Regions from separate parts of the Tumebacillus lipolyticus genome, predicted to be linked through region 1. Evidence: riboswitches for the same ligand, from Rfam matches in the RefSeq annotation. Region 1 holds a riboswitch; each other region holds the start of a gene.
What was found. A riboswitch is a leader RNA that binds a small molecule or an ion and turns the genes downstream of it on or off. The one in region 1 is predicted to bind cyclic di-AMP.

Region 1 (10,029 bases):
TTTGAAAGCCGGGGAATCCGCTCCGCTCAGTTCAATGCGGAAACGCTGTTGCAACATGTGCTGCACATCGACCGCACCCAGATGCTGGTGCGGTTTGCCGAACCGTTCCCGCCAGATCGCAGCAACCTGTTTGCCGAGCTGGTACAGCGGCGGGGTGAGCAGGTGCCGCTCCAACATCTGACCGGGGTGCAGGAGTTTTACGGACGGCCGTATCGCGTGTCGGAGGCGGTGCTGATCCCGCGCCCGGAGACGGAGCTGCTGATCGAACGGGTGCTGCAAGAGCGGGAGGCGTTTGCGGAGAGCCCGCTGATCGTGGACATCGGGACGGGCAGCGGGGCGATCGCGGTGACGCTCGCGCTCGAATGGCCGGATGCGCGGGTGATCGCGGTGGACATCTCCGAGGCGGCGCTTGCGGTCGCCAGGCGAAACGCTGCCGATCTCGGGGCGGAGCGGGTGGAGTTTCTGCAGGGCGATCTGGTCGCCCCGATCTTGGAGCGCGGCTTGCGACCCGACCTGATCGTGTCCAATCCGCCGTACATCCCGACAACAGATTGTGCAGACCTCGATGTGGAAGTGCGCGACCATGAGCCGCGGCTCGCGTTAGACGGAGGGGAAGACGGGCTGAACCCCTATCGCGCGATCTGTCGGGAGCTGCCCAAGCTGCTGCCGGTAAGCGGCCCAGCTTTTGTGGCGTTTGAGGTCGGCATCCATCAGGATCGGATGGTCGAACAGATGATTCGCGACAGCCTATCACAATGCCACACGGGCATCGTGCCCGACTGGCAAGGCATCGGTCGCGTGATCTGGGGCAAGCGAGGAGGTTGAGGGAAGATGGGTCGCAAGAAGGTCTGGGTGTTGGTGCTGATCTTCATCGGCATCCTGTTCTCGCTGTTCATCAATTTTGGGCAGGAATGGGTCGAAAAGGCTCCGCTGATCGGCTGGAGCGGGGCGGCCGTCTGCTATCTGATCGCGCTGTTGATCGCGCGCTCGGGCAGGCGCAGACGCTAATCTCTTATTTTTTGCTAGATTTCGCTCGCGATTGGTATAAACGGCACATCTTCTGTCCATACTCGTAGCAGAGAGCAGACGAGGGGGATGGAAAGATGATGAACCGGGTGGCCTTGATGCGAGAAGCTGTGAAGCGGATGAACAGACGCGTGGTCGTGGCGTTGATCTTCGCTGTGATGTTGGTCGGGTACGGGATGACAGCAATCCCTGTGCAGGGGCAGGTCGTTTCCAATGAGGTGTTGGCGGAAGCAGCGCTTGCACAATCGATCCCAGGGGATGCGATTCGGCTGCGCATCATCGCCAACAGCGACAAGCCGGAAGATCAGCAGCTTAAGCGCCTCGTTCGCGACGAGGTGATCCAGGTGGTCGCAGCCGTCGTGGAAGGTGCGAAGTCGCCGGAGGAAGCGCAGGCGAAGATCGCCGCCGCCCTGCCGAAGTTTCAGGAGACGGCAGAGCGCGTCATCGCCGAGAACGGCTTCTCCTATGCGGCGCAGACCGACTTCGGCCTCGTGCCGTTCCCGACGAAGATGTACGGGAGCGAAGTGTATCCGGCAGGCGACTATGAAGCGCTCCGCATCCAGATCGGGGAGGCGCAAGGGCAAAACTGGTGGTGCGTGCTGTTTCCGCCGCTCTGCTTTGTCGACATGGCCAACGGCGATGCGGTGCAGGCGCAGGATATGGAAACGGCGCCGATCGCCACCGCGATGGTGGTGGACAGCTCGGGCGACGAGCAGGAAGTCCAAGTTCGCTCCGCCTTTTGGGACGCGATCGTCGAGTGGTTCGCGAGCCTGTTTGAAAGCATCGCCAGCTGGTTTGATTGATCAGCAAGACAGCAAGGTCCGGCTCATGCATCCCCCTCGGTGCTTTGGAGCGGACAGATCGACCGAAACCCCTGTGCGGTATGACGCACAGGGGTTTTTTTATCCAGTTTTTCATCCACAAGAGGTACAGAGTCTAGCATATTTGTCGCGCCTCGCTCATAGAGTAGAGCAACGGGAGAGGGGATGAAAAAAGATGAGGTTGGCGATTCGACAGGCGGGACATGAAGATGTAGCGACGATCAAACGGCTGTTGCGGGAAGCTCTGGTCAGCGCGGAGGGCGTCGAGGAACATGTGGGTAGCTTTTTGCTGATCGAGGAGGCGGAAGCGGGAGTGATCGGCACGGTGGGCATGGAAGTGCTGGAAGGGAGATACGGGCTGTTGCGCTCGCTCGTCGTCAAGCGCGGGATGACGAGCGCGCAGATCGGGGCGGAGATGATCGCTCTGTTCATCGCCTATGTGGAGACGACCGATGTGGAAGAGCTGTATTTACTCACACAATCCACAACGGCTCCACTGTTTATCCACATCGGGTTTTCCACAATCGACAAGGAGCAGCTCCCGCAGGCTGTAGCCCAATGCCAACACTTCCTGGCGTATAGTCAGCAGGAGGCGGTGGCGATGGTCAAGAAAATTGCATCCACAAGTTATCCACACAGCGCTGTGGATAGTGTGAATAAATAAGAACAAACGTTCCGCAGTTTTCTGCGAAAATTGTTCATGTTTTTCCCTGTCGTTTTGCTATACTAAGGACACACGAAAACGAACAGGGACGGTTGAACATGGAGACGAAACGATTTGGAACGACAGAGAGTGAACTTGCGGAGGCGGCAGCATTGCTCGCGGGCGGTGATGTGGTCGGGTTTCCGACGGAGACGGTCTACGGGCTGGGGGCGAACGCGTTCGATGCGGCGGCGGTGAGCAAGATCTTTCAGGCGAAAGGCAGGCCGTCAGACAACCCGCTGATCGTCCACATCGCGAGGCGAGAAGATGTGGACAAGGTGGTGCGCGCGGTGCCGGATGCGGCGAAGCGGTGCATGGAGCGATTCTGGCCAGGGCCGCTGACGCTCGTGTTGCCGGTGAGCGATCGCGTGCCGAGCGAGGTGACGGCAGGGCTCGATACGGTCGGCGTTCGCATGCCCGACCATCTGATCGCGCTGCAGTTGATCGATGCGGCGGGCATGCCGCTGGCCGCGCCGAGCGCCAACCGATCGGGACGTCCGAGCCCGACGACAGCCGCCCATGTGCTGGAAGATCTGAGCGGGCGCATCGCGGGCGTGGTCGATGGCGGAGCGGCAGGCGTGGGCGTCGAATCGACGGTGCTCGACCTGTCCGGCCCGGTGCCGATGATCTTGCGCCCGGGCGGCGTGACCCGCGAGATGCTCGCAGAGGTGCTCGGCGAGGTGCAGATCGACCCGGTGCTTGCCAGCGGCGTCGGCACGCCGAAGTCGCCCGGGGTGAAATATACGCACTATGCGCCGCGCGGGGAGATGTGGCTGGTCGCAGGAGAGCGCGATCAAGAGGTGATCGCCGAGCGCGTCGAGCAGGCGAAGCGAGCGGGGCATCGCGTCGGTGTGCTGACCACCGAGGAGCGAGCGAACGAGTATCCGGGAGCGATCGTCATCGCCTGCGGTCGCCGCCGCGAGCTTGCGACGGTGGCCGCTGGGCTGTACGATGCGATCCGCCAGTTCGACCATGAGCATGCGGATGTGATCTATGCTGAGGTGTTCCCCGAGAGCGGAGTGGGGCTTGCGATCATGAACCGATTGCGCAAAGCGGCGAGCCATCGAGTTATTCACACATAATGCCATTTTTTTGCGGAGAGGAAGCCGAACGTTGGGCGTCTCTCCGCTTCAACATTTTGCGGTGAATCATGTATAATAGAGGTGTGACAACCGATTATGAAGGCTGAGTTCCGGTGAACGCCGGAAGCGGAGGACCCAATTTTTCTGGGGTGAATTCTGCTGCAGCAGAAAGGGTGAACTTGAACTCTCTTGCCACCCTAACCCGACAGCTAACTTCGTAAGCCATGCGAGAAGAGGGTGAAAAGTATGAACCGTTGTCTGATCGTCACGATGGACGAGTCGGCCGTTCCGTTCGTCCAAACGCTGCACACCATGGGTGTAGAATGCGCCTATCTGGATTTCTGTGCACAAACGACCTTATTTTTACGCGAGCAGAGCGTGATCGCGCCGGTGATCAAAGTCGGGCCGCACAAGCATGATGTGGTCAACCATGAAGGGATTCGCCAGTTCGATACGGCGGTCGTCTTCGAGGGGGCTTGGCTGGAGAGCGCACTGATCGTGCAAGCGCTGAAGCAAGCTGGCGTGAGCAAGGTGGTCGTCGTCGCGCAGAATCAAAGTTTCATGCGCGCCTATCGCGCCCTTGGGGCCGACCGAGTTGTCGGCGTGCGCCGTTGGAATCGCGATTCGTTTCGCGTGCTGAACGGGGAATCCAAGCAGCGCGGGGCGTAAGTTGAACGTCGCCCTGAACGTACCTTGACAAGACCTGAGCGCAGTGAGCTCAGGTCTTTTTGAAATGGCTGAGCAGGTACATCAGCAACACGCCGAGTCGGTAACAGAGTCGCACGCGGTCCTTCCCGCTGTGGCTCTTTTTTATGTCAGATCGATCGTGCCAGTGCCGAGGGCGCAGGTGCCGGATCATGCAATGGCTGGAAAAGAATAATTTTTTACTATTAAAATCGACAAAAAACTTGATGTACAAACTACTAATACCCAACTATACTTATACTAGTTATTATTTCTGACATTTTGTTAACCTTCGAACATATAGTTCAAACAGGGGGGCATTCCATGTCAACGGTTGAGTACGTGCCAATCTCGACGCTCTCCAAGATACCGTTAGGGAGACGCATCGCCGAACTGATGGAAGAGTTGGGGGAGGGGTTGAGCATCCGCTCGTTTGCGGAGCGGATCGGGATGAATCGGGAGTCGCTGCGACTGATGCTCTTGGGGGAAAGGCGCATCGCACCTTCCGAGCTGGAGCAGATTGCGAACGGGTTGGGCATCTCCGCAAGCCGCTTGAAGCAGGAGGATCTCCTTGCGAAAGAACAAGAGCTGATCGCGCTGGTCATGGGGAAGCGAAGGACGAAAGTGATGCTTACGCGCGCGCGTTCGATCGCCGCCGAAGTGGTTCAGCTTGCGATGGGGAAGACGGAGCGAGGGCTGGCGCTGAACAATCTGGGCAAGGTGCAATTCCTGCAGGAGCAGTATGAGGAAGCACATCGAACGTGGCTGTCCGCGTTTGAGTATGCGAAGAGCGTCGAAGCCGAATATGGTGACAAGCAGCTGTTGCACCTGGTGACGATCAACATGATGCAGTCGCACACGATTCGCAAGGAGTATAGCAACTTTGAAGAGCTGCTCGAATTTGTGGAAGCGGCGTACGCGCAGGACCCGAACAAGCTGGGCATCACCTACTATGTGCGAATGAAGATGGAAGAGGAACGCGGGAATCTGGAACAGGCGAAAAAGTATGCCTACCGTTCGCTGGAAGAGTTTGAGCGGACGAAGGATGGCAAGCAGATCGGCACCGCGCTGATCAACGTCGCACACTATGAATACTTCCTGCGGAATTACAAGACGGCGATTCGAGCGCTGACCGCTGCGATCAACATCGCCCAACCGTTCGAAGACACCCTGATCTTGGCAGTCAAGGAGTATGTGAAGTCGCTGATGCAAGTGCGCGACTACCCGAACGCGATAAAAATGGTGGACAAATATGCAGAGCTGGCAAAAGAATATCCGGAGTACAGGGCAAAAATGCAGATCATGTACACAGTTGCGAAGGATGATCCTTCTTTTGCAGAATCGGTCCTCAACGATACTGGCTTGAGCATGAAGGTCAGGCATTATGCGAGCAAGTGTTTGATGGAATATCATTATTTGAAAGGTGACGCTGTAACTTCGATGAAGTTCTACGAAATGAAGCGCATCTTTTCAAATACAAAAAGTGAGTATTTATACGAGGAGGAATTTTGATGAAAAAATGGATCGCATCCGCCCTGTTGCTGGTCGCGGTGATGGGTTTGGTGATCGGCAGCACAGCAGGTAGCGAAAATGCGCAGACGAAGCCGCCAGAACCGGTAGGACTTAGCGCCATCAAGTGATAAAGACAGCCCTCGTCGATTCGGGACGAGGGTTTTTTATGTCAGATCACCTGCGTGACATATGCATACGATTCGCTCTGACAATCCAATTCTTTTTAAAATGTTACAAAAAGAAACTCTTCTATTATTCTATTTACAATGGAGGTTGGAAACTGGAGGAGGATCTTATGAAATCCCTAGGTCAACGCATCAAATATTTGCGCATGCAAAAAGGGATCACGCAGATTGAAGTGGCGCAAGGACTTTGCACTCCGAGCATGATCTCGCAGATTGAGAGCGATCGCGCACGGCCATCGTACAAAATTTTGTATGCGATCGCCGAGCGGCTCGACGTATCGTTAGATCATCTGCTCGAAGATGTTGCGCTCCATCTGGAGTACACGAGCAAATTTAAGATGGCGAAGAGCATGGTGCGAGCACGAGAGTACAGGACGGCACAGCCCCTGTTGCTCGAACTGCTCCATCATCAACATCATCCGGTGCCAAGGATGGACGTGCTCTACGAGTTGGCCGTCTGTCAGATCGAGCTGGGGAATGAGGCGGAGGCGATGATCCATCTGGAAGAGCTGTACGAATGGGCCTACTCCCACCAGCATCATGAACGGCTCGCGATGACGCTGCTGCAGATCGGAACGGTGTTTCGTAAAAAGAAAGAATTTTCAGTCGCTATGTACCACTCAGAAAAGGCGTTGCGCGAGCTAAAAAAGGAGCAAGCGATCGATCCTAGCTTGCACGCGAGCGCGCTGATTCAGCTGGCTTCGCTGGCAGAAGAGGTCGGCAAGGTGGAGGAGGCGACCTGCTATTATGAGCAAGCGTTGCAGGTCGAACAGGCGAACAAAGAGGAGCGAGGCAGCATGTTCCTCCGGCTGGCAGACGTGCACTATCGACAGGGCAATTTTAAGAAGGCGGACGAATATGCGACGATCGCTTTCTCGCTGTTGGATGAACAGGATCATCTGGAGCGCAAGCAGGACTGGAAGCGGCAGCTGCTTCTGCTCAAGCGCAGGGAAGGCGATTGGCGGCAAGCGGTCGATGAGCTGATGCAGATCGCGAGGAAGTATGAGGCGAACGCGAGCGGTGAGAAAGCGGGGAGCGTCTACGCAGACATCGCGCAGGTCTGTTTGGATCATCGCTCGTACGCCGAATCGTGGGGATATGCGGAGCAAGCGCGTGAGTTGCTGCCTCCTCATCATCCGGCGAACGGCAAGGCGCATCTAGTGCTCGCTAGCGTCTGTTACTCACGTCAGGAAGAGGAGAACGGGAACAAGCATCTGCAAAACGCGATCTCGATCTTCGAGTTGCATGGCAAGGCCGCAGAGCTGGAGGAGAGCACGCAGTTCCTGTGCCAGCAGCTGAAGGCGCAGGGGAGGTTTCAAGAAGCGCTGGAGCGGATGGAACGGTTGCACAAGCAGATGATCAAGCGGTTGGAACAGCGCGGCATGGTGCTGTGATCATTCGAGCGCTGCGAACAGATTAGACGGGTGCCGATGGTGTTTGTCCACACATTCGAGGAGGCTGGGACATATGATAGGGTAGATCATCAACACAGTGAAGCATGGTTGGAGGTGATAGTATGCAGCGCAAGTTTAAAAAATTGGTGGGCCAAGCGGTGGCGATTCGGACGAACAAAGGCATTCATGTAGGTATCGTGGAAAAAGCGAGCGCAAAGGGAGTCGTGCTGCGACAGATTCCGATGCGAAGCGACGATCGCCTCGATGCTGAGCACGTGTTCTTTGGTGGTGGATTTCTCCCCTATGGCGGCATGTTTGGGCTGGGCGGTGCGGGCCTGGGGGTTGGCGTAGGCGCGTTCGCCGGTGCGGCGGCGGGCGTAGGCATTGGCGGCGGTTTGGGCGGTGGCTTCGGTGGCGGTCTTGGATATGGCGCTGGCATCGCCGCCGGCGTTGGTGGAGGCTACGGCTTGGGATATGGCGGTGGGCTCGGCTTTGGGCCTCGTAGGCTCTTCTGGTGATCACAAGCGAATGATCGTTCATAAGCCTTGGCTGGGCAAGAGCCGAGGCTTTTTTGTGTGCGGAAGGTTGGTTCATTTCGAGGGACAAGGTGCATACACATGAACGGAGAGGACGAGGAAGGGAGGAACCGTCGCTTGGTGACAGGTGTAATGTGGGGAGAGTTTACCTCCCTGTTGATCATGGCGATCGCACTTGGCATGGATGCGTTCTCCCTCGGGCTAGGCATGGGGATGTTGAGGCTGACATGGCGGGAGATCGCGAAAATCTCGCTGATGATCGGCCTCTTCCATGTCATGATGCCCTTGATCGGAATGGTGGCCGGCCAGTATTTGGCCCAAGCGGTCGGTGAGGTGACGCGGTGGATCGGAGCGTTGCTGTTGCTTGGGCTTGGCGCGCACATGGTGTGGAGTTCACTCCGTGGAGATGAGGAGCAGGCGAACATGCGCGGGGGGTCTCGCACGTCGGGGCTCGGGTTGATCCTGTTCGCGCTGTCGGTCAGCATCGATTCGCTGTCGGTCGGCTTTTCGCTTGGCACATTTGGTGTGAACGTGCCGATCGCCATCTCGTTGTTCGGCATCTGCGGCGCGCTGATGGCGGCGACTGGGCTTTCGCTCGGCAGCAAGACCTCCCATCTGTTCGGCGAGTATGGGGAGGCGGTCGGCGGTGCGGTGCTGATCGCGTTTGGGATCAAGTTCTTGCTGTGAGGAGGGGAAGGCGTGGCGCCAATTTTGGTTTTAAGCCTGCTGGCGGGGCTCGCAACGACGCTCGGCGGGCTGATGGTGATTCGGATCGGCAAGCTGACGCGACATGTGCTCGCTTTTTTCCTCGCGCTCGCAGCGGGCATCATGCTGGCGGTGGTCGTGGTCGACCTGATTCCCGCCTCCCATGCGAGCGGCGGAAATGAGGCGGTGCTGTACGGCGGGGCTGCCGGGTGGCTGTTCATGATGCTGTTGCGGAGGTGTGTGACGTTCGTGTTGCGAAGGTCGCCGCTCTATGAGGAGGACTCCTTTCGCTATCTGCGCCTCGGGTGGTATGTGGCGGTGGTGACCGCCTTGCACGACATCCCAGAAGGCATGGCGATCGGGGCGGGCAACGCGCTTCACGCGGAGCTCGGCGTGCTGCTGTCGCTTGCGATCGGGATGCACAACTTGCCCGAGGGGATGGCGATCGCGGTGCCGCTGCGGTTGGCGGGGATCTCCGGGAAGCGGGTGATCAGCATCATTACGCTGGCGGCGCTGTTCACACCGCTGGGAACGCTGGTCGGGCTCTTGCTGTTCGATCTGTCCCCCTCGCTGATCGGGCTGTCGATGTCGTTTGCGGCGGGTGCGATGGGGTATCTGGTCGCTCGCGATCTGTGGCCGGAAGCATGGCATTCGTCCAAGGTGATCACGGTGGGAGGCTCGATCATCGGCGCGCTGGTGATGCTGGTCGCCGAATATTTTCATCTGCACGGCGGGTGATGGGAAGGCCTCGATCGTCGAAAGAGTGTACAAGTTATAGCTTGAGCAGCTCAGGTCTGCTCACTTTCATTTGCATGGCAGATCACCCCGAGGCTATACTGATAAGGAGAAAAAAGCGAACGGAATGAGGGAGAAGCGGATGAAACTGTTGTTTGTATGTACCGGGAACACCTGTCGCAGCGCGATGGCTGAGCCTCTGATGCGCAAGCGCCTCCAGCAGGCGGGCCTCGGAGGTCGAGTGGAGGTGCGCTCGGCGGGCGTGGCGGCGATGTCAGGCTCGCCCGCATCGCAGGGAGCGATCAACGTGCTGAAGGCAAAAGGGCTGGATGGCGCTGCCCACGCAGCATCGCCTTTAGATCGCGAGCTGGTGGACTGGGCCGATCTGATCTTGACGATGGGCCAGTCGCACAAGCGCGCGATCTTAGAGCGCTACATCGAGGCGCTCGACAAGACCTGCACGCTCAAAGAGTTTGTGGACGACGATCCGCAGAACCTTGCGATCCTCGATGAGATGGGCGCTCTGCAAGCGGAAGCGCAGATGAAGCAGAGCCTGTTTTTGATGGAGCGGGCAGACGAGGTGCAGTCGATTCAGGAGCGCTATCAGCGGGGCGCGCAGGGCGCAGAGCAAGAGCTGATGCGGCTG
Region 2 (10,029 bases), on a different contig from region 1:
CGTAGCGCCCGAGCACCGTTGGGCCTCCGGTTTTAGCGGGTTTTCCGACTGGGGCGCCCAAGAGATGATCGTGTTTGGCGATGCGTCCGCACCCTTCCGCCAGCGCGTCGACCGCTTTTTGGTCGAGCGGGGCGTGTTTCCCAATGTGATCATGGAGCTCGATTCGTTCGGATCGGTCAAGCAGATGGTGATGCAAAACCTCGGCGTCGCGATGCTCCCCGAGCGGGTCATCCGCGAGGAGGTCGAGAGCGGACAGCTGATCGCACACGATCTTGCTGAGGGGACGCTCACCCGTCCGACGCTGATCGCCTATCCGAAACACAAACAGCAAGATCGCGACTTTCAATCCTTTCTCTCCTGGATCGTCGCCAACTATTGACCTGCTTCCCAACGAAGCAGGTCTTTTTGTTTGCCTTCTTATCCCTATCCATGACTGAGAAACAATTTCATGTAAGAAAAATACACATTATAAAATATCTCTAAATTGTAATTTTGTTTATTGACAGAAATATGAGATTCATGATAGTCTTGCATTAAGAATTATATATACTATGTTACTAGTTATTAGGAGGTTAAATCGAATGTTCAAAAAGATGTTGGCTTCAATCGCTCTTTCCGTAACTGTAATGGCTGCTGCTGTAGCAGTTCCGGGCATGGTTGCTCCGCAAACTGCGGAAGCTGCTTTCTCTGCACCGCTGTTTAAGCAAAACGCTTCTCCGTGGGGAACCGCGCTGATGGGCGGCGGCGACACGATGACGAAATCCGGTTGCACCGTGTCTTCTGTCGCGATGGCACTCCGCCACAAAGGCATCACCATCAGCGGCTCTGCTGCTGATCCGGGCACCCTGAACACCTGGCTGAAGAGCAATGGCGGCTACTCGGGCAACCTGCTCGTATGGGGCGCTGTACCGAAGCTCTCCAGCAAAATCACCTTCGACGGCCGCTACACTTCCGGCACCAGCCTGTCTGCAGCTACCCTGCGCTCCTACCTGGACGGCGGCAACAAAGCGATCATCGCAAACGTTCGCTCCGGCGCACACTGGGTACTGCTGACCAACCACAACGGCGGCACCGTGTTCAACGTAAACGACCCGGGCTACAGCACGACCACTCACAACTACTCCGACTTTGTCGGCTACGGTGTATACACCATCAACTAATCACGATCTCGTTGCGCGCACCGCTCAGGTACCGCAGCGAAACGCCAAGAAGACCACCCATTCGGGTGGTCTTCTTGCGCGTCAAGCTATCGTCGAAACTGATTGAGCAGCGCGGACATCTGCTCTTGGCTCAGCTGCAGGTTCTCTTTGACCGTACCATGCTCGGTCGCCCCGAGCACCACCTCATGAAAGGCGGGACGATCTTCTCGATAGATGATTCCGGTGCAGACGCCTTGCGCTTCATGCACGCGACGCATCGCTTCGTATTTGTCAGCTCGGTCATAGTCGAGCTGATCGAAATTCACAATCTGCTCCTTGAACCATTCGTACGTGTTCACCCGATTGAACGTGACGCAGGGCGAGAAGATGTTGACCAAGGAAAAACCTTTGTGTTGCATCGCTTCGAACAGGATTTGGGTCATCTGCTTCAGATCGCCAGAAAACGCTTGGGCGACGAACGACGCCCCTGCGGTCAACGCCAGTTCGATCGGTTTGATCGGCTCTTCGGCAACGCCGGCCGGAGTGGTTTTCGTCTTGAAGCCCTTTTTGGAAGTCGGGGAAGATTGACCGGTGGTCAGCCCATAGATGTGGTTGTCCATCACCACATAGGTGATGTCCACATTGCGGCGGCAGGCGTGAATGAAATGCCCCATGCCGATCCCATACCCATCCCCATCGCCGCCCGCTGCGATCACGGTCAGCTCCTGATTGGCCATCTTGATCCCCTGAGCGGTCGGCAGCGATCTTCCGTGGAGGGAGTGAAAACCATAGGAGCCAAAGTGTTGCGATATTTTGCCCGAGCAGCCGATCCCCGAGACGCAGCAGACGTTCTCCGGCTCTAAGCCCATCTTGACGCAAGCCTGTTGCAGTGAAGCCAACACGGTAAAATCACCGCAGCCTGGGCACCATGTCGCTTTTTCATATCGAAAATCTGCTAAGGTAGCCATGATCTGATCACCCCTTCACAAACGACACAATCTCGCCCACAGTAAACGGATTGCCATCATATTTTGTCAGCGTTTCTGTCTTGTCATGATAGCCGAGCTGCTGGTGCAACAGCGCGGTCAGCTGGCCGGTGAAATTGTTATCGATGACGACCACCCGCTTGGCGGCTGCCATGCGCCCGTCGACCGCCTCCGCCGGAAATGGCATCAGACAGCGCAATTGCAGGTGACCGATCGACATTCCCTCCAAGCTGTGAATCGCCTCTTCGATCTGCGCGTGTGTGGAGCCGAAGCCGATCAGCAGCACCTCTGGCGAATCCGCCCCGCTGTAATCCACGCCCCAGTCGTTCACTTCCCGCCGCAACGGCTCCAGCTTCCGAAAGCGCTTCTGCATCTGCGCGATGCGCATCGGCACATCTTCAATCTCCAGGCCGGTTTCCTCATGCTCGTTGGTCAGCGCGCAGTAGCGACCATTGGTCATGCCGGGGAACGAGCGCGGTGAGATGCCATCTTCGGTCAGCGCATAGCGCTTAAACGCACCCTTTTCCAGCGCATCGAGCTGCTCTTGCTTGACCAACGCACCGCGATCGATCTGAAAGCGAGCGAGGTCGAGATCAGAAAAGGTCATCTTGTTCATCCCGATCAGCAGATCGCTCAACACGATGACAGGACACTGGTACTTTTCTGCCAGATTGAACGCATGAAACGTCTGGTAAAAACAGTCTCGGATCGATGTCGGTGCCAGCACGATGCGCGGAATCTCACCATGCGACCCGTAGAGCGCTTCGTTCAGATCGGACTGCTCCGTCTTGGTCGGCAGGCCGGTCGACGGCCCGCCGCGCTGTACGTCGACGATGACCAACGGCGTCTCCGAGATCCCCGCCATGCCGAGCGCTTCCATCATCAGCGAAAGGCCCGGTCCAGAAGTTGAGGTCATCGAGCGCACGCCGGCATAGTTGGCACCGATCGCCATGATGCAAGCGGCGATCTCATCTTCCGCCTGCAACACCTTGCCGCCAAAATCTTTCATGTTGGCCAACAGCCAATACATGATCTCCGTCGCCGGGGTGATCGGATAGGCGGCCAGGATGCGACATCCGCCGAGTAAAGCGCCCAGACCGATGCACTCGTTGCCGCTCATCAGCAAGTTTGGCGTTGCCGGCTTGGTCGCCGGCGATACCGGACGCTGGACATGCGGATAGTTTTCCTTCAGATAGTCGTACCCTTTGTTAAAAGCGGTCTTGTTCAGCTCGACCAGCTCCGCACCTTTTTTGCCAAACTGCATCTCGATCACTTCATAAAAGTGATTGGGCTCGATGCCGAGCACATAGGACGAGGCGCCAGCAGCCACCATGTTTTTGATGATCACATTGCCGAGATCTTTCGCCATCTGCGACATCGGCACCGAGCAGATCTGCAGCCCTTCGCGCTTCGAGCTGCTTTCAAACTTCGCGTCGTACAGGATCACGCCGCCTGCGATCAGCTCATCCTCGTTTTCGTCGATCGTCGTCTGGTCAAACGCGATCAGAATATCGAGCGTGTCGCCATGATAATCGACCTGTTTCGCGTTGTCAGCTCTGATCTTGTAATTGGTATGGCCGCCTTTGACCAGCGACATGAAATGGCGGTAGGCAAATATGTAATATCCCATCCGGGTGAGGACTGTCGCCAAGATCTCGCCAGTCGAGTCAATCCCTTCGCCTTGTGCACCGCCCACCTTCCAGGTGAATTGATCGGTCATAACTGTCACCTCGTAGTCCATTCTTGTGGAGCCTGTTCTGACGGTAGTATGTCCAACTTCTGCTCCCTGATGCTAAGCAGCGGCACTACCGCGAACAGCAGGATGATCACCGCCGCCACCACGCCCGAATCGTTGACCAGAAAGGCGGCGCTCGCCGTGACCAGCTGGACTTTCGCGTTGTGCAGCAAAAAGGGAGTCTGCATCCCGCGCATCCGCCAGACCAACAGCGTGATCATGATCAACAGCAACAGCTTGCCCCAAGCGGAAACGCGCAACAGGTGCAAGTTGAGCTCCACCTTGCGCAGGGCGATCTGCGACAGCTCCCCATAGTTGCCAGTCAGCAGGAGCGATGCTGCGCGGCCGATGTGCGTCTGCTCTCCTCCGAGGTTAAGAAAAAAGAGCAACACCGCTCCTCCCAGTCCGGCCGCACCGAGCCACAGCCAGTGGCGAGCGGTCAGCTTCACCTTGCTCCGCGCCAGCAGCACATATGCTGCTCCGACAGCTGCTGCGATCGCTCCGCCGGCGTTCGTGCCGAAAGCGGGCACTGCAAACAGGTAGACGATGGCGAGAAACAGGAGTGTGGTGATCAGCTTTTCCTTAGCTGGACGCAGCTTGAACAGAACGCTCTGCAACAGGAGCGCCGCGCCGAGCAGGATGCCCATGTACTCGTTGCCGATGCCGTAATAGCGCGCCCCGACGACCGGATCGTAGGAAAACAACGACCGTTTCATCAACGGCGCACCAAGCAGCATGTCGCCCAAGATCATGACGACGAACAGCCCTGCGATCACCCCCAAGCGCACCACGCGGTCGCGCAGGAACTGCAGCGCCCCCCATCCGACCAGCGCGAGCAGGAGGGAATCGAGCACCACCTGCTGTTTTGTCAGCGGCTCGAAGAGCGGTACGCACAGCCAGATCAGCGGGAAGAGCAGCAGGAATTCGGCGAGCGGGGCCAGCCAGAACAGCCATGCCTGTCGAAAAACGGTTCCGATCAGCAGCAGCGCCGCCACCCCGATCCAGACGTTCAGCCACGGCTTGACGAGCAGACTTCGAGCGCCCCCTTGCAACAGCATCTTCTCGATCATGCTCCCCCCCACCGCGCTCTTCATCTCGTCTGGCGAGGTGGTGGTCGAGGCAGGCTGTCCCAGAAACGGGTAGCGCGCCGGATCGCCGCCGAGCGCGCGCACCACAGTCGGAGCGAGATCGTAGTTGGCGATCAACCCGGCTCGCTTCGTCGTGCTCGACGTGAGCAGGCTGCCCGGTGCAACATCGCCACCTGCGAGGAAGACAGGCGTTAACTGTGAGGTTTCCGGCAGCGGGGATACGTCGGGCGAGATCACGAGCAGCGTCAAGTTCGCTCCGACATGGGGCAACAGCTTCCCGACCAACCGATCCGCTTCGGCGATCGTCTGCTGGTAGATTCGCTCGACCTGTGCGTCTGTCAGCATGTCTTTCACCTGTTGCAACCGCCCCATGTCACCCGTTTCCAGCACGATCAGATCGGAGCTGTCTTTGAGCTGCAAAAATTTTTGATAAAGCCCGTCCAGATCGCTGCGCACCCCAAAGGGCCGCGTCCGATCGACGAGCGGCGGGACTTGCAGGCTGCCGCTGTCCACCGTGCCGCGCTCATCCATGGCGATCAGCGCAGCGGGGCGATCGATCTGACTGCCGAAGTCGGCGTTGCCGAGCAGCGCAGTTCTGCCGCCCAGATCGTGCACAGCGCTTCCCAGCAGCCCAGGCAGGACGCGATATTTCACCTCCGCCATCGCAGACTTGATCTGCGGCAATTGCGGCACCACCACTTCGCTTTCCGGCGTGCGACCGAGATGGCGCACATACAGTTCATGCCCGGTGACCGGAAGCATCTCTTCGCGAACCTGTTCATCAGCGCCGTAGGCGAGCACGCGAGCGAGCGGGGCGCTCGCCTTCGCGCCCGCACCGATCGTCAGGTAGGAGTTCGCCTCCGACTTCGCGCCCAGCGTGTTGTGGTTCATCACCCCGACAGCTCCGATCGCTCGCATCTGCGCGAGGTTGGGCAGCTCATCCCCGATCATCGCTCGATGCGACAGGCCGTTGATCACCACCACGACCACCTTGTGATCCAGCGCGGCCGATGACTGTTCAGGCGCAAAACAGGGCAGCAGCAACAGCGCGATCAGCAGCCAGATCACCCTCATAGGAGCACACCTTGCCGCTTGGCGATCACTTCACGGTATTCGCGTAGTGTCGCTTCGATCATCGCCCGTTTGGAAAAGTGCAGCTCCGCTCGCCGTCTGCCTGCCGCGCCGAGCTGCGCGCGCCGATCTGCATTTTGCAAGAGCGACCGAATCGCATCTGCCAGCTCCTCCGCCGACCGCGGTCGAACCAAAAGCCCCGTCTCGCCGTGCACGACCACCTCGGGCAGGCCACCCACATCGCTTGCGATCACCGGGCAACCTGCCAGCATCGCTTCGATCGGCACGATTCCCAAGCCCTCCGCATAGGACGGTTGGACGACAACATCGACCGCCGAGAACAGCCGACCGGCCTGGGGCACATCGCCGAGAAAGCGCACGCGGGCAAGGCCGATCTTTCCCGCCTGCTGCTGATAGTGGGACAGCATCGGGCCATCTCCGATCAGCACCAGCTCCGCATCGCAGCCGCCGGTGAGCAAGAGGGCAAACGCTTCGATCAGCGTGGCGATCCCCTTCTCCTCGACCATCCTGCCGATCGCGCCGATCACCAACCGGTCTGCTCCTTCGCAGCCGAGAATCTGGCGAGCATGCTCGCGCGACATCATCGGCACAGGGTCGACCCCGTTGTGAATCGTCACCGCACGCCAAGCGGGCCCGCGATGCTGCATTTGCACGTCGCGGGCCAACCGATGCGAGACGGTGATCACTCGGTCCGTCTCCACCGCAAGCAGACGCTCCACCCGATCGAGCACTCGTTTGACCATCCCCCCCTGTGGCAGCACCTGATTGTGCACCGTATAGATGACCGGTGGGCGGATCGAAAGTCGGGACAAGGCGAGCCGACCGACCAACCCCGCTTTCGCTCCGTGCAGATGCACCAGCTGGAAGCTCTGCTCGCGCATCAGTTGAACCAGTTGGCGGATCGCCCGCACATCTTTGCGCAGCTGAACGCCATCGACCAGCTCCAGCGGCAGACAGGGCACACCGCTCAACTCCGCTTCCCTGCGCAGCTCAGGTGGGCAGGCCACCGTCACGCGCACCCCCGCTTCCACGAGGCCTGCGATCAGATCGAGCACGTGCCGACGCATGCCTCCCTGCATCGGACGCAACACCTGTAGCACATGAAACTCTCCCACGCGCACTCACCTCCACTCTTCCTCCCATGCTGTCCAATTTGCACGACAAAAAACCACCTGCCTACGCGGTAGACAGGTGGTCGCTGGTGATCGTTTCAACTATTTGAGCACATACAGCTTTACGTTCTGCATGCCAAACTGATTGAGCTGCGCTTGGGTGCCTTCGATGTAGATGTCGATGCGGTTCCCCTTGATCGCGCCGCCGGTGTCTTCAGCGGTGGCAACAAAGCCGCCAGCCGGAAGCAACGGCGTGTTGTACCCGGTCACATACACTTTCGTGCCGAGCGGGATCACCTTCGGATCGACCGCGATCACGCCCGGGCGAACTTTCGTTCCCGAGTACGTATAGCCGCCCCATTCGGACATCACATTGGCCGGACCGTATGCGGTCGCCGTCATGTTGATCGCCTTGCTGTACGCCATGCCCGCGACGGTCGGAGCGACAGGTTGCGGCTTCGGCTTGGCGACAGGCGCCTGCGCTGCCGGGGTCGGGATCGCCGGCTTCGTGACAGGCTGCACCGTAACTTTCGGCTTGCCGGTCATGCCAGCCGGAATGATGATCGTCTCACCCGCATAGAGCAGATCGCTCTGCATGCTGTTGATCTTTTGGATCTGTTCGACTGTCGTTTCGTATCGTTCGGCAAGATAGCCGAGTTGATCGCCAGTTGTCACTTTGTAAGGAAAGGAAATGTGTAGCTTTTGACCTGCATAGATCAGGTCGGAGTCCAATTGGTTGACCGCTTTCCAAGTCTGAACGGACGTTCCGTATTGGGAAGCCAGCTCGGACAGCGTCTGCCCCTTTTGCACGATCACTCCATCGGTGATCCCGGCCGCTTCCGCCTGCACGACCGTCACGGTCAACATGCTGACAGCGACGAGCGCTGCTGTAGCGAAGCGTTTCAGAGAGTTCACTTTCTTCTTCATCATCTTTCAAACACTCCTTCCATCGCCTGCGGAGTTAGCTGACGGGTTCGGGTGAAGGAAGTTACCCGCTCGCACCGTTGCGAGTTCACCCCAGTTGTGGTTCCTCCGCTCCTCATCAGATTTGAGGATTCGGCCTGTCTTGTGGTCGAGTGCAAGTGTAGCGCAGATGATGCATCCTTTTCACTAGCAGTTTGCTGGAAATAGAATGGAAGAATATGCAGATGTTTGCTCGATCCCGCGCGGGGACAGCGATGCGCGCGACCCAATTTCGCAACAAGAAAAAGTTCCCTTCCGAAGAAGAGAACTTTTTATGCAGGGCAGCCTGTCCAATTTTGCGTTATTTTAACACCTTGATCCACTCGATGTTCGGATCGTCCGGCCCTTGCACTGGAAGGCCCGCCTTCACATTTTCAAGGATGTACTCGATGTTGTCCTGCGTGATCACTTCACCAGGCATGATGATCGGGATGCCGGGCGGATAGACCATGACCGACTCTGCCATGATGCGACCTGCCGCCTCGCGCAGCGGCACCACCTCGGTCCGCTTGTTGTAGAAAGCATCGCGGGGAGACACGGCCAACAGCGGCATCGACGGAATGCGCACCTCTGGGAGCTCTTGCTTTTCTTGCAGCTGGAAGCGTGCGGCGATCTGGCGCAGCGCATCGAGCAGCGCTTCGACCGTCTCTTCCGTATCGCCAAACGTGACGATGCAGAGGATGTTGTACAGGTCTGACATCTCCACCTCGATATTAAAATCGGTGCGGAGAATCTTCTCGATCTCCCAACCTGTGACGCCGAGCTCCTTGACGGTGATGTTCAGCTTCAGCGGGTCGTGGGCGAACGTGGCAGACGTCTGCAAAATCTCTTCGCCGAAGCAGTACATGCCGGGGATCTCTTCATTGATCGTCCGGCGCGCGCCTTGAGCGAGGCGGATCACCTTGTCGATCAGCTCATGTCCGTGCACCGCCATGTTCTTGCGCGCCACATCGAGCGATGCGAGCAACAGATAGGAAGTCGAGGTCGTGTGCAACATCGACAGCACCGCCTGCACGTGCGCCGGCGAGACGAACCCTTCGCGAACGTTCAAGACGGAGCTTTGCGTCATCGATCCACCGAGCTTGTGCACCGAAGTCGCCGCCATGTCTGCGCCCGCCTGCATCGCCGAGAGCGGCAGTTGCTCATGAAACTGGAACAGCACGCCGTGCGCTTCGTCCACGATGACCGGAACGCCGCGCTGATGGCTGAGCTCGACGATCGACTTCAAGTCGCAGGAGATGCCAAAATAGGTCGGATTGATCAGCAGAACGCCTTTCGCATCCGGGTGGGCGTCGAGGGTGACGCGCACCGTGTCGACCGAGATGCCGTGCATGATGCCGATGTTCGAATCCACCTCTGGATGCATGAACACCGGATGTGCGCCGGAGAGGATGATCGCCGCCATGATCGACTTGTGCGCGTTGCGCGGCACGAGGATCTTCTCGCCGGGGCCGACGACCGACATGATCATCGTCATGATCGCACCTGACGTGCCTTGCACAGAGAAAAAGGTGTGGTCAGCGCCAAAGGCCTGGGCTGCCAGCTCTTGCGCTTCTTTGATAATTCCTTTTGGCGAATGCAGATCGTCCAAAGGTGCAATGTTGATCAAATCTATGGACAAAGCGTTCGGGCCAATGAACTCGCTGAATTCGCTCGGCATGCCGAAACCTTTTTTATGTGCGGGAATGTGGAACTGAATCGGGTTCCGGCTCGCGTGCTCGACGAGCTTCGTAAACAGTGGAGTTTTATTTTGCATCGCGATCAATCCCTTTCGTTTAGAAAGATAACGAATGCAATTATAGCACGCTTTTTCTGTGATTGCATTGCCGATTTTGTATAACAATAAATCTTTTTGCATAGCATATGTTCGCAATTCGAAACGTTTGTGACAGATCCGATTCTCAACCTTTCAAT
Region 3 (10,029 bases), on a different contig from region 1:
GGTGCCGAGGTGTTTGCTGTAGATCTCGTCTGCGTTCTCAAGCTTCGTGCGATGAACGCTCAACTGGTTGGCCGAATAGATCGTAAACCCTTGCTTCTCACCTGCCAGATAATCAAAACGGCACAGCCCGCCGAAGAACAGCGTCTGCTTGTCGTTCAATTGATACGTTTTCGGATTGATGTACGTCTCCGGCGTGATCGTGCGCAGACATTTCGGGCAGACCAGATCGGTCAGCCGATGCGTCGTCATGATCCCCGGCGTATCGATGATCGAACCGCTGTGACCGGGCAAGTCCATCTTAATCGTCGAGAGCGTCGTACCAGGATAGCGGGAGGTGGTGATCTCCGCCCCTTCCTCCTGTCCGTAGAGGTTGAGCAACCCGTTGATCAGGGTCGATTTCCCCACATTGGCGGTGCCGACCACGTAGACGTCACGATTCCCCACGCGCTCTTCGATCGCTTCTTTCACAAATTCGATGTTGATTCGCTTCTTCGCGGAGATGAGGATCGTGTCTGCAACCTTGACTCCCTGCTTCTCCACCTCTTTTTGCAACCAATGCTCCACCTTTTCAAAGTTGGTGACTTTCGGCAGCAAGTCCGCTTTGTTGGCGACGAGGATGATCGGATTTTGGCCCACATATCTGTTGATCTCTTTCACCCAAGAGCCGGCGAAATCGAACAGATCGACCACTTTCACGACCAATGCTGGCCGCTTGCCGATGTCGCGAAGAATCTTTTGAAAGCCTGCGTTGTCGAGCGTGACCGGCGCGACATCGCTGTAATGTTTGATCCGATAGCATCGCTGACAAACCGGATATTCTCGTTCGATCACCGAGTTTAACGGGGCATACCCCGGCTGCTCTTTCTCTTCTGTCTGGATGCCAATGCCGCAGCCAGTACAAATCAAATCCATCTCGGACATCTGTTCATTCACTCCCAAGGAATCATTCCGCGGCGGCGCAGGATCGAGAAGGCGATGCGCTCCATCATCCGCAACACTTTCGTGCCGATCCACTCTTTCTCTGCCACCGGCATGACGAGGATCGTATACATGTTCATCCGGTTGCCACCGAGCACGTCGGTGAACAGCTGATCGCCGATCATCACCGTCTCCTCGCGCCGGGTGCCCAGCATGTCGAGCGCGCGCAGAAAAGGAGCGCGCTTCGGCTTGCGCGCACGACCGATAAAGGGGATGTTCAACGGCTTGGAAAACCGCTCCACCCGATGATCTTTGTTGTTCGAAACGATGCACACTTTGATCCCGCGCGTATCGCGCACATGGTCGAGCCATTCGATCAGCTTAGGCGTGGCATCCGGTTCATCCCAGCGAACCAACGTGTTGTCAAGGTCGGTGATGATCGCCTTCACCCCGCGCTGTTCCAGCTGATCGAGATCGATGTCGAAAACCGATTCTACATAGAGATCGGGTATCAATTGAGTCAACATTTTCTTTTCACCTCAAAAGGTATCCGGTTGTACTAGCATTCCTTTCATCTGTAGAGAATATCACAGATGGAAACGTTTCAACAATTTGTTAACACAGTGATCGTGCAGTTCCCTATCGCTTTGCCTTAGGCAATAGTACCATGAAACATCAGGATGTATTACATTATTTTTCCCAAGCCCAAACGGATCGACAAGCGATCAGGAATAGAGACGATCTCGCGCTCCATATGCATAATCAAACCTCTAGGAGCAAAGGAGGGATTCCTGTAGGTCGCATCGATCTAACTGGCAGCGTTCACCTGCTCGATCTGCTGTTGGAAAACCAGATCGCACGCTGCGCAGCAAACCAGCTCAAACGTCGCATAGCGGTAAAAAGGTCGTACATCGTTCGCATCGCAGATCAGTAAGCGCGCCATACATGCGCTTAGATCCTAATGGCACCTACGGCTGGCTGGAACAGTACGAATCGATCTTAGACGAGCATCCTCATCTGGTCGAATGGGAGGAATCATGAGAAATGAAAAAACCTCTGTTCCCGGCTCGAGGGTAGGACAGAGGTTTTTTCGTATGTTTCTTTACTGTTGTATTGATGTAATTAGACAGAAGTAGATAAATTCCTTTTCGACATCTCTGGTAATTTTTGAGGAATCCACACTTTATTGTCAAAGGAATCGATCAGATTAGAGGTATGAACGTGCGCCGATATAGCGCGCGCCCCAATAGCCGCCACTTAGCGTGTCCACCTTCACTCCGTACGTCGAGTCGGCCGAGATAAACTGACCATTGCCGAGATAGATCCCGACATGAGTCGCCCCTGGGCCATACGTGGAGAAAAAGACCAGATCGCCCGCTTTGGGAGAGGTCGTCTGCGTGCCGCCTTTGTACATATCGGTGGAGATGCGCGGCAGATGCACGCCTTGCTGTGCCATCACATAGGAGACATATCCAGAGCAGTCAAAGCCGCTCGGCGTGTTGCCCGCCCATTTGTAAGGCACTCCCACATATTTCATCGCAGTCTCGACCACCTGAGGGGTGGCGGGACGGAGCTTCGCCGCCGCTTGGTCGATCAGCGGACCGGTCGTGGCACCGACCTTACCATTTTGCTCCAATCCGTGAGCAGCCTGAAATTTCTTGACTGCAGTCGCCGTGATCTCCCCATAGTAGCCGGTGTTTTCCGGATAGGAGAAGTATCCGAGCAGTCGCAGATCCTGTTGAAGCTTCGTCACATTCGAACCGGTGGAGCCGATCACGAGCATATGATCCCCATACGCATCCGGCGCCGCTTGAACTGCAGACGCCGCCACTGGAGACGCGATCATGATCATCGCAAGCATGCAAACTCTCAGCTGACGTTTCATAAAATGATTGACCTCCCGCAAGGCCTCCGAGGTTAGTTGACGGGTTCGGGTCGAGAGCAACCCTCCGCCAGATGGCGGTTCACCCCAAAATTCTAAAATATCCCCCGTACTGAAAATTTTTCAGATTCGGCCAAAACTCAACAAAAAAAATTCTATCATACGAATTGTCAGATTTCAATAAAAACAAGAGTGTCATCTCTGACAAAACTGTGATCATGTCTCTGTTTGACACCGATCAGCGAGCGGTCGCCGCATAGAGCAGTCGCCCGATGTCCCCCATCAGCTGATGCGCGTCTTTGCGCTCGGCGATCTCTTTGCCAAAGACGGAGACGGCAAACGTATTGCGCGGGAAATAAAGCAATCCCATATCATGGTCGGTGCCGTTGATCCAGCCGGTCTTATGCGCACACTCCCAGAGCGGTAGTTCACCGATCGGCCCATCCTGTGTCGGCAGTTGGCTGGGCAGACCTTCGTTATGCTTTTGCATCTTCATGATCTTGATCATCTCCGAACAGGCTCGCCAGGAGACCACTTTTCCGGTTGCGATCAGCTTCAACAGCTCGGTCATCTCGCGAGGAGTGATCGTGTTGTAATGTTCAACCTTTGCCGGAATCACCGAAAGCTTGTTATAAAAGCGGCTGTTTTGCAGCCCCCACTCGGCCATCGCCGCCTGAATCGCCTCCGTGCCGATCTGATCGATCAGAACGTTGGTCGCCGTGTTGTCGCTGTCGATGATCATCAGCACCGTGTAATCATAGATCGGCAGTTGCAGGCCGGGGCTTACGTTTTGCAAAAGACCTGAGCCTGGCACCATGTCTTCCGCCCGCAAAGCAAGCGTATCGGAAAAGCTGAATTTGCCTTTCGCAACCTGATCGAATACGGCCGCCATGATCGGTACTTTGATGATGCTCGCCGCGTAAAACCACTCATCCGCTTGCGATTGAAACTCGCTTTGCGATTCGAAATGATAGATCGACACCCCGTACGTTCCCTTCGCGTCATCGATCATCTTTTGCAACGCAGGCTGTAATTCTGTCAGCATTTCCTTCACTCCTCTCCCCTTTTCCTTTCGGCAGCGGAGCGACTTCATCCTGCTTTTGGTCGATCGGTCGCTTTTTGACCGATTTTTGACTAGAGTTCATATGATTCTGTCGATTATACTTATTTCATTGGAGGTGTTTTGCATGGAAGTTTCCAGCGTCTCACAAGCGGTCAATCTGTGGGCTCTGAAACAGGCGATGAACATGGGCCAGTCCCAAGCTCCCGCCCAGCTGCAGATCGTCAACCAACTGGCATCCCTCGACCCGATGCGCGGTCAGATGATCGACATTCGGGTCTGACAGCAGCAGAAAGCCTGTCGCTCTTCAGGAGCGACAGGCTTTCTGCGTTTTCGATACCCTACCATTTGAAAAGGTGTATTCAGACGAGGGGAGTACCCGTATGTCCAGGTTCTCCCACCGCCGACTCTAAGATCTGTTCCTCTGTAGAAGCTCTGCGATGTGCTGCACCTGAGGAGCGCGAATGATCGAATGGTGCGTCGCTCGCACCTCAACCGTTCCGATGTTTGTCAAAACTGCTTCCCACCCGTTGTGCTCCCGCCGCTCTCGACTCATAGAACTGTCTGCCCGAAACAGCATGACCGGTCTGTCATACCCTTTCGGACTGTACCTGCGCAGGGCGCGAAGGTTGGCACGGAAGACGGCGATCCAAGGTTTGATCTGCTCCAGCTTATATTCGGCTGGGATCAACTCCAACTCGGCGAGCTGTTCAAGAAGGAATCGCAAGCGTTCGCCCTCCGTTTGTAACATGTTGTATTGAGCGAGCTTCTCAGAGGAAATCTGTTTGCCGTATCGACTCGCAAGATCGTGTGCAAACATGGCGAGCTCATCCATTTCTGACTTATCTTCTCGCAACTGCGAATCGATCAAGATCACCGACTCCACCTCTTCACCTGCCTGTTCGAGCTGCCTTGCCATCTCGATGGCGACAACCCCGCCGAACGACCACCCGCCAACACAGTACGGACCGTATGGTTGCACCTCCTGCATCGCTTGCACATATCGAGCGGCGAAATCTTCTACCCGATCGAGCGGTTCACATTCTCCCTCCAAACCGGGAGATTGGAACGCATAGACAGGCTGGTCGTCGCCAAGCGCTTTCGCCAATTCGAGGTAGCAGATCGCATGTCCGCCGATCGGATGGACGAAGAAAATCGGCGTGCGCGCGCCGCTTGCTCGAAGCGTCAGCAAAGGTGTCACTCGATTGGGTGACTCTCCTTTTCGCAACAGAGAGGCGAGCTGTTCGATCGTTCCGCTCCGGATCAGGTCGGTCAGCGATAGTCTCTGCTCCAACCGCACTTCGATCTCCCTGAGCATCTGCAGCGCTAACAGCGAATGTCCGCCAAGCTCGAAAAAGTTATCGGCCACCCCGATGTTCGACCTTCCAAGCACAGCTTCCCAAATGCGAACCAGCTGCATCTCCAAGCGGTCGCGCGGAGCCCCATCCTGCTCCTCGCGCTTCACCTCGGCAGTCGGAGTCGGCAGCGCTTTGTGATCGATCTTGCCGTTTGAGGTGAGCGGGATCTCCTCCAGCCAGACGAAGTCGGAAGGAATCATATACTCGGTGAGGAAACGCTTGAGAAACGCCCTGATCTCCCGCACTGCCACCCGCTTCTCGCTCGCCACCAGATAGGCGACCAAACGGTGGTTCCTAAGCCCTTCCTCGCGGACGACCACCAGCGCCTCTCGCACCGCCGGGTGCTGATACAACGTCGCTTCCACCTCACCGGGCTCGATCCGAAACCCTCTGATCTTCACTTGACTGTCGATCCGCCCGACATATTCGATCACACCGTCCGCTCGGAAGCGTGCCAAGTCTCCCGTTCGGTACATCCGCGCATTCGCCTCCGCTCGGAACGGATCGGGCAGGAAGCGCTCCCTCTGAAGCTCCTCTCGATTTCGATAACCTTTGGCGACACCCTGACCGCCGATGTAGATCTCGCCGATCACGCCGATCGGCACCGGCTCTTGCCGCCCGTCGAGGATGTACATCGCCATGTTGGCGATCGGGCGCCCGATCGGAATCGCGCCGCCTCGCCCCTCTTCGTCCACCTCGTGCACGCAGCAGCCGACGACCGTCTCCGTCGGGCCGTACTCGTTGATCAGCATCGTCTTCGAAGCCCGCTCCTGCCACGGGGCGATATGCTCCGGCATCAGCGCTTCGCCGCCGATGACCAGCACGCGCACCAGCCCCTGTAGCTCCTCACCTTCTAGCTCTCGGTTCAACAGCTGCAGGTGGGCAGGCGTCAATTTCACCAATGAGAAATCCTGTCTCGTCAACAGCAGCTCGCCAAGCGCTCCCGCCCCGTTCGACTCCTGTGGCGTGAACACCACTTTCTTGCCCGTCAACAGCGGGGGGAACAAAGAGGTGATCGGCATGTCAAACGCGACGGACGAATGCACGATCGACCCCACCCCTTCCTGCAGTCGATAGGCGTCGACCGCCCACAGCAGGTAGTTTGTCAAACCGCGATGCTCGATCATCGTCCCTTTTGGCTGTCCGGTCGATCCGGACGTGTAGATCAGGTAGGCGAGGCTCAACAGATCGGCAGAGCGCGCCAAGTTGTCCGCGCGCTGCCTTGCGATCGCTTCCGCCTGCTCGTCCAGCACGATCTGCTGCAGCGCGCTCACCTGCATTCGATCGCGCAGAGAGGAGGTCGTCAACACCAGCATCGCGCCCGCATCCTGCAACATGAAGGACATCCGCTCCGGAGGTGTCGAAGGATCGAGCGGCAAGTAGGCGCCGCCCGCCTTGAACACCGCTAAGAAAGCGGCCATCATCTCAAGCGATCGATCGAGGTAGATGCAGACGATCGCATCCGGTCCGACACCGTAGCTCTTCAGCAGATGCGCCAACCGATTGGCTTGCTCATTTAGCTCGCGGTAGGTCCAGCTCACCGCGCCCAGTTCGACCGCCACCGCATCGGGTGTCTTTTCCACCTGCGCTTCAAACAGGTGGTGAAAAGGTGCTGCGCCATCATGAACCAGTCTCGTATCGTTCCAGTCGAGGAGCAGACTCGCTCGTTCGCGATCACTGAGCAACGAATACTCGGCGATCGATCGTTCCGGGTTGCGCACGATCTCGTGCAACAGGTTGCAGAAATGGTCTGCCATTCGATAAATGGTGCTCGTCTCGAACAGATCGGTGTTGTATTCAAACGTCGCCGCGAGCTCGTCGCGCTCCTCTTGCACAAACAGCGTCAAGTCAAATTTGGCTGTGCCAAACGATACGTCGAGCGGTTCGATCAAAAGCTCTTCCAGCTCCACCATCTGCGTCGCATAGTTTTGCAGGACAAGCATCGCTTGAAACAGCGGCGTTCTGCTCGTATCGCGGTTGGGCTGCAGCTCTTCGACCAGCTTCTCAAAAGGCACATCTTGGTTCGCGTACGCCTCAAGCGCGATCTCCCGCACTCGCCGAAGCACCTCGTTGAACGTCGGCGCTCCCGACAGATCGACTCTCATCGCCAGCGTGTTGAGAAAACAGCCGATCAGCCCTTCCGTCTCTTGTTGTTGGCGACCTGCGATCGGAGTGCCGACCACCACATCCTCCTGCCCCGTATAGCGGAAGAGCAGCGTTTGAAACGCCCCGAGCAATGTCATGAACAGGGAAACACCGCTTTCGTTGCTCAAGCGATTCATTCCCATTGTCAACTCCTTCGACAGCACAAAGCGCATCACCGCCCCCCGTTGCGTCTGCACCGTCGGGCGCGGATGATCGGTCGGCAACTGCAAGGCCGGCACCTCGCCGCCCAAGCGCTTTTTCCAATAGGCGAGTTGCTCCTGCAAGGTGTCGTGGCGCATCCACCGCCTCTGCCAGACAGCATAATCTGCATATTGCAACGGAAGCGGTGCGAGCGGTGACACCATGCCTGCCGCAAACGATCTGTACAGCCGGCTCAGCTCATCGAGAAAAATGCCCATCGACCAGCCATCGGAGATGATATGGTGCATGTTGACGATCAGCACATGCTCCTCATCTGCAAGCTTGATCAACCTCCCTCTGAGAAGCGGTCCCTGCTCCAGATCGAACGGGCGGTTTGCCTCCTCGGAAAACAGGCGAGCCACCTCCGCTTCCCCATCTGGCAGATCGCACAGGTCGTGCAGGGGTAACGATGTGTGAAAATGCCCTTCTGTCACCACCTGCACCACCACATCCTCGCGTTCTGCAAACACGGTGCGGAGCACTTCATGCCGCGAGACGATCTCTCCAATCGCTCGCTCCAACTCGCCCTCCCTCAGCGATCCTTTAAGGCGCACGGCAAACGGCATGCTGTATGCCGTCCGATCGCCGACGATTCGGTCGAGCACCCAGAGGCGCTGCTGAGCAAAGGAGAGCGGCAACGGCTCCTCGCGCGACGCACAGGTGATCGCAGGCAGGCTTGGGTGCCCCTCACGCTCTTGCAGTTGCTCTACCTGCGCTGCCAGCGAAGCGACAGTCGGTGCTTCAAAGAGCAGTTTCAGTGGTACCTGCACGCCAAACGAACGACCGATCCGCGAAGCGACCTGTGTCGCCAACAGCGAATGACCCCCCAGTTCAAAAAAGTTGTCTTCAGCACCCACTTGGTCGGCGCGAAGAACTTCTGACCATATCTGCGCGATTCTCACTTCTGACGAAGTGCGCGGCAGTTTGTACACCCGCTCCAGCTGCTGGCCGAAATCTGGCGCAGGAAGTTGGCCGACATCCAGCTTGAGGCTCGGCGTAAGCGGCATGCGCTTGAGCATCACGCATGCGGACGGCACCATGTGATCTGGAAGCTTTTGTTGAAGGAACGACTTCCACTCTTTTCGCAAGTCGGTCGCATCCTGTTTTGCCACAAGATAAGCGATCAACCGTGGATCTCCCGGCACATCTTCGCGCAAGAGCACCGCCGCCTGACTGACGCCCGGATGTTCGAGGAGAGCCGCTTCAATCTCACCGAGCTCAATCCGTATCCCGCGCAGTTTTACCTGATGATCGGAGCGACCAACATATTCGATCAGGCCATCTTCACGATAGCGTACCAAGTCGCCCGTCCTGTACAACCGCGCCTGCGAATCAAGCTGAAAGGGGTCGGGAATAAATTTCTCTTCTGTCAGGTCAGGACGATTCCAATACCCTCTCGCCACACCCGCTCCTCCGATGTGCAACTCGCCGACCACGCCAAACGGAACGGGACGGGATTTGCGATCGAGCACATAGGCGAACACATTTTGAATCGGACGACCGATCGGAACAAATCCTCGCGCGTCATCCTTCTCACAAGCCCAAGCGGTCGCGTTGATCGTCGTCTCTGTCGGCCCGTAACGGTTGACCAAATTTGCAGAGAGACGTCGGAAAAAGCGTTGCTGAACTTCATCGCTGAGCTTTTCACCCCCGCTGAACACCAGACGAAGTGTAGAACAGCGCTCGATGTCCGGCTCTTCGAGAAACAGAGTGAGGACAGAAGGCACAAAATGCATCACGCTGATCTGCTCTTCGACGACCAGTTGGGTGAGATAAGAGACATCCCGATGGCCGTCCGGTCGGGCGATGACCAGACGCGCCCCTTTCGTCAGCGGCCAGAAAATCTCAAAGACAGATGCGTCAAACGAGATCGGAGCTTTGTGCAACACGGTGTCCTGCTCTGTCAATCGGTACACATCTCGCGACAGGAGTTCGTTGACCACCGAACGGTGTTCGATCATCACGCCCTTCGGCCGCCCTGTCGAGCCTGACGTATACATCAGATAGGCCAATCGGTCAGGAGAGGAGAACCGCTCTAACTGCGCGTGCGGATGTTGTCCGATTCGCGCCTCTTCCTGATCGAGACAAAGCACCGAATGGACGAAGCGCGGCAGCCGCTCCGCAAGTGGAGCGGTGGTCAGCAACATGTGGGGATTGGCATCCTCTAACATATCGGCAAGCCGAGCGGACGGATAGGATGGGTCGAGTGGCAGGTAGGCTGCCCCCGCCTTCCAAACCCCGAGCATCGCAGAGATCAGTTCGACAGATCGCTCCAAACAGAGCGCCACCACGCTCTCCTTGCTGACCCCGCTCGACCGGAGTTCAAATGCCAGCCGATTGGCCCGCTCCTCCAGCTCGCGATAGGTGACAGATCGCCCTTCAAACGTGATCGCCACCGCATCAGGCGTGCGGATCACTTGCTCTTCAAACAGCTCGTGCACACAGAGAGCGGGCAACTCCGATCG

Region 2: linked by a shared signal. The riboswitch ahead of ACFSOY_RS16500 (3D domain-containing protein) and the one ahead of ACFSOY_RS09415 (NAD-binding protein) in region 1 are both predicted to bind cyclic di-AMP.
Region 3: linked by a shared signal. The riboswitch ahead of ACFSOY_RS04120 (C40 family peptidase) and the one ahead of ACFSOY_RS09415 (NAD-binding protein) in region 1 are both predicted to bind cyclic di-AMP.

Annotation. Positions count from the first base shown of each region.
Region 1 covers NZ_JBHUIO010000005.1:895,032-905,060, reverse strand. The annotation lists gene prmC (peptide chain release factor N(5)-glutamine methyltransferase) at 1-825, shown strand, start outside; gene ACFSOY_RS09435 (hypothetical protein) at 832-1,008, shown strand; gene spoIIR (stage II sporulation protein R) at 1,104-1,829, shown strand; gene ACFSOY_RS09425 (GNAT family N-acetyltransferase) at 2,023-2,511, shown strand; gene ACFSOY_RS09420 (L-threonylcarbamoyladenylate synthase) at 2,610-3,632, shown strand; cyclic di-AMP (ydaO/yuaA leader) riboswitch at 3,724-3,870, shown strand; gene ACFSOY_RS09415 (NAD-binding protein) at 3,879-4,301, shown strand; gene ACFSOY_RS09410 (helix-turn-helix domain-containing protein) at 4,641-5,828, shown strand; gene ACFSOY_RS09405 (hypothetical protein) at 5,828-5,956, shown strand; gene ACFSOY_RS09400 (helix-turn-helix domain-containing protein) at 6,124-7,407, shown strand; gene ACFSOY_RS09395 (hypothetical protein) at 7,530-7,925, shown strand; gene ACFSOY_RS09390 (manganese efflux pump MntP) at 8,064-8,630, shown strand; gene ACFSOY_RS09385 (ZIP family metal transporter) at 8,643-9,386, shown strand; gene ACFSOY_RS09380 (low molecular weight protein arginine phosphatase) at 9,526-10,029, shown strand, end outside.
Region 2 covers NZ_JBHUIO010000011.1:54,424-64,452, forward strand. The annotation lists gene ACFSOY_RS16470 (LysR family transcriptional regulator) at 1-379, shown strand, start outside; gene ACFSOY_RS16475 (C39 family peptidase) at 654-1,160, shown strand; gene ACFSOY_RS16480 (2-oxoacid:ferredoxin oxidoreductase subunit beta) at 1,247-2,107, opposite strand; gene ACFSOY_RS16485 (2-oxoacid:acceptor oxidoreductase subunit alpha) at 2,115-3,845, opposite strand; gene ACFSOY_RS16490 (hypothetical protein) at 3,851-6,022, opposite strand; gene ACFSOY_RS16495 (glycosyltransferase family 4 protein) at 6,019-7,155, opposite strand; gene ACFSOY_RS16500 (3D domain-containing protein) at 7,255-8,082, opposite strand; cyclic di-AMP (ydaO/yuaA leader) riboswitch at 8,088-8,224, opposite strand; gene ACFSOY_RS16505 (aminotransferase class I/II-fold pyridoxal phosphate-dependent enzyme) at 8,417-9,871, opposite strand.
Region 3 covers NZ_JBHUIO010000002.1:1,021,687-1,031,715, forward strand. The annotation lists gene yqeH (ribosome biogenesis GTPase YqeH) at 1-921, opposite strand, end outside; gene ACFSOY_RS04110 (YqeG family HAD IIIA-type phosphatase) at 930-1,445, opposite strand; gene ACFSOY_RS04115 (hypothetical protein) at 1,727-1,861, opposite strand; gene ACFSOY_RS04120 (C40 family peptidase) at 2,126-2,803, opposite strand; cyclic di-AMP (ydaO/yuaA leader) riboswitch at 2,811-2,945, opposite strand; gene ACFSOY_RS04125 (serine hydrolase) at 3,039-3,845, opposite strand; gene ACFSOY_RS04130 (putative motility protein) at 3,988-4,143, shown strand; gene ACFSOY_RS04135 (non-ribosomal peptide synthetase) at 4,270-10,029, opposite strand, start outside.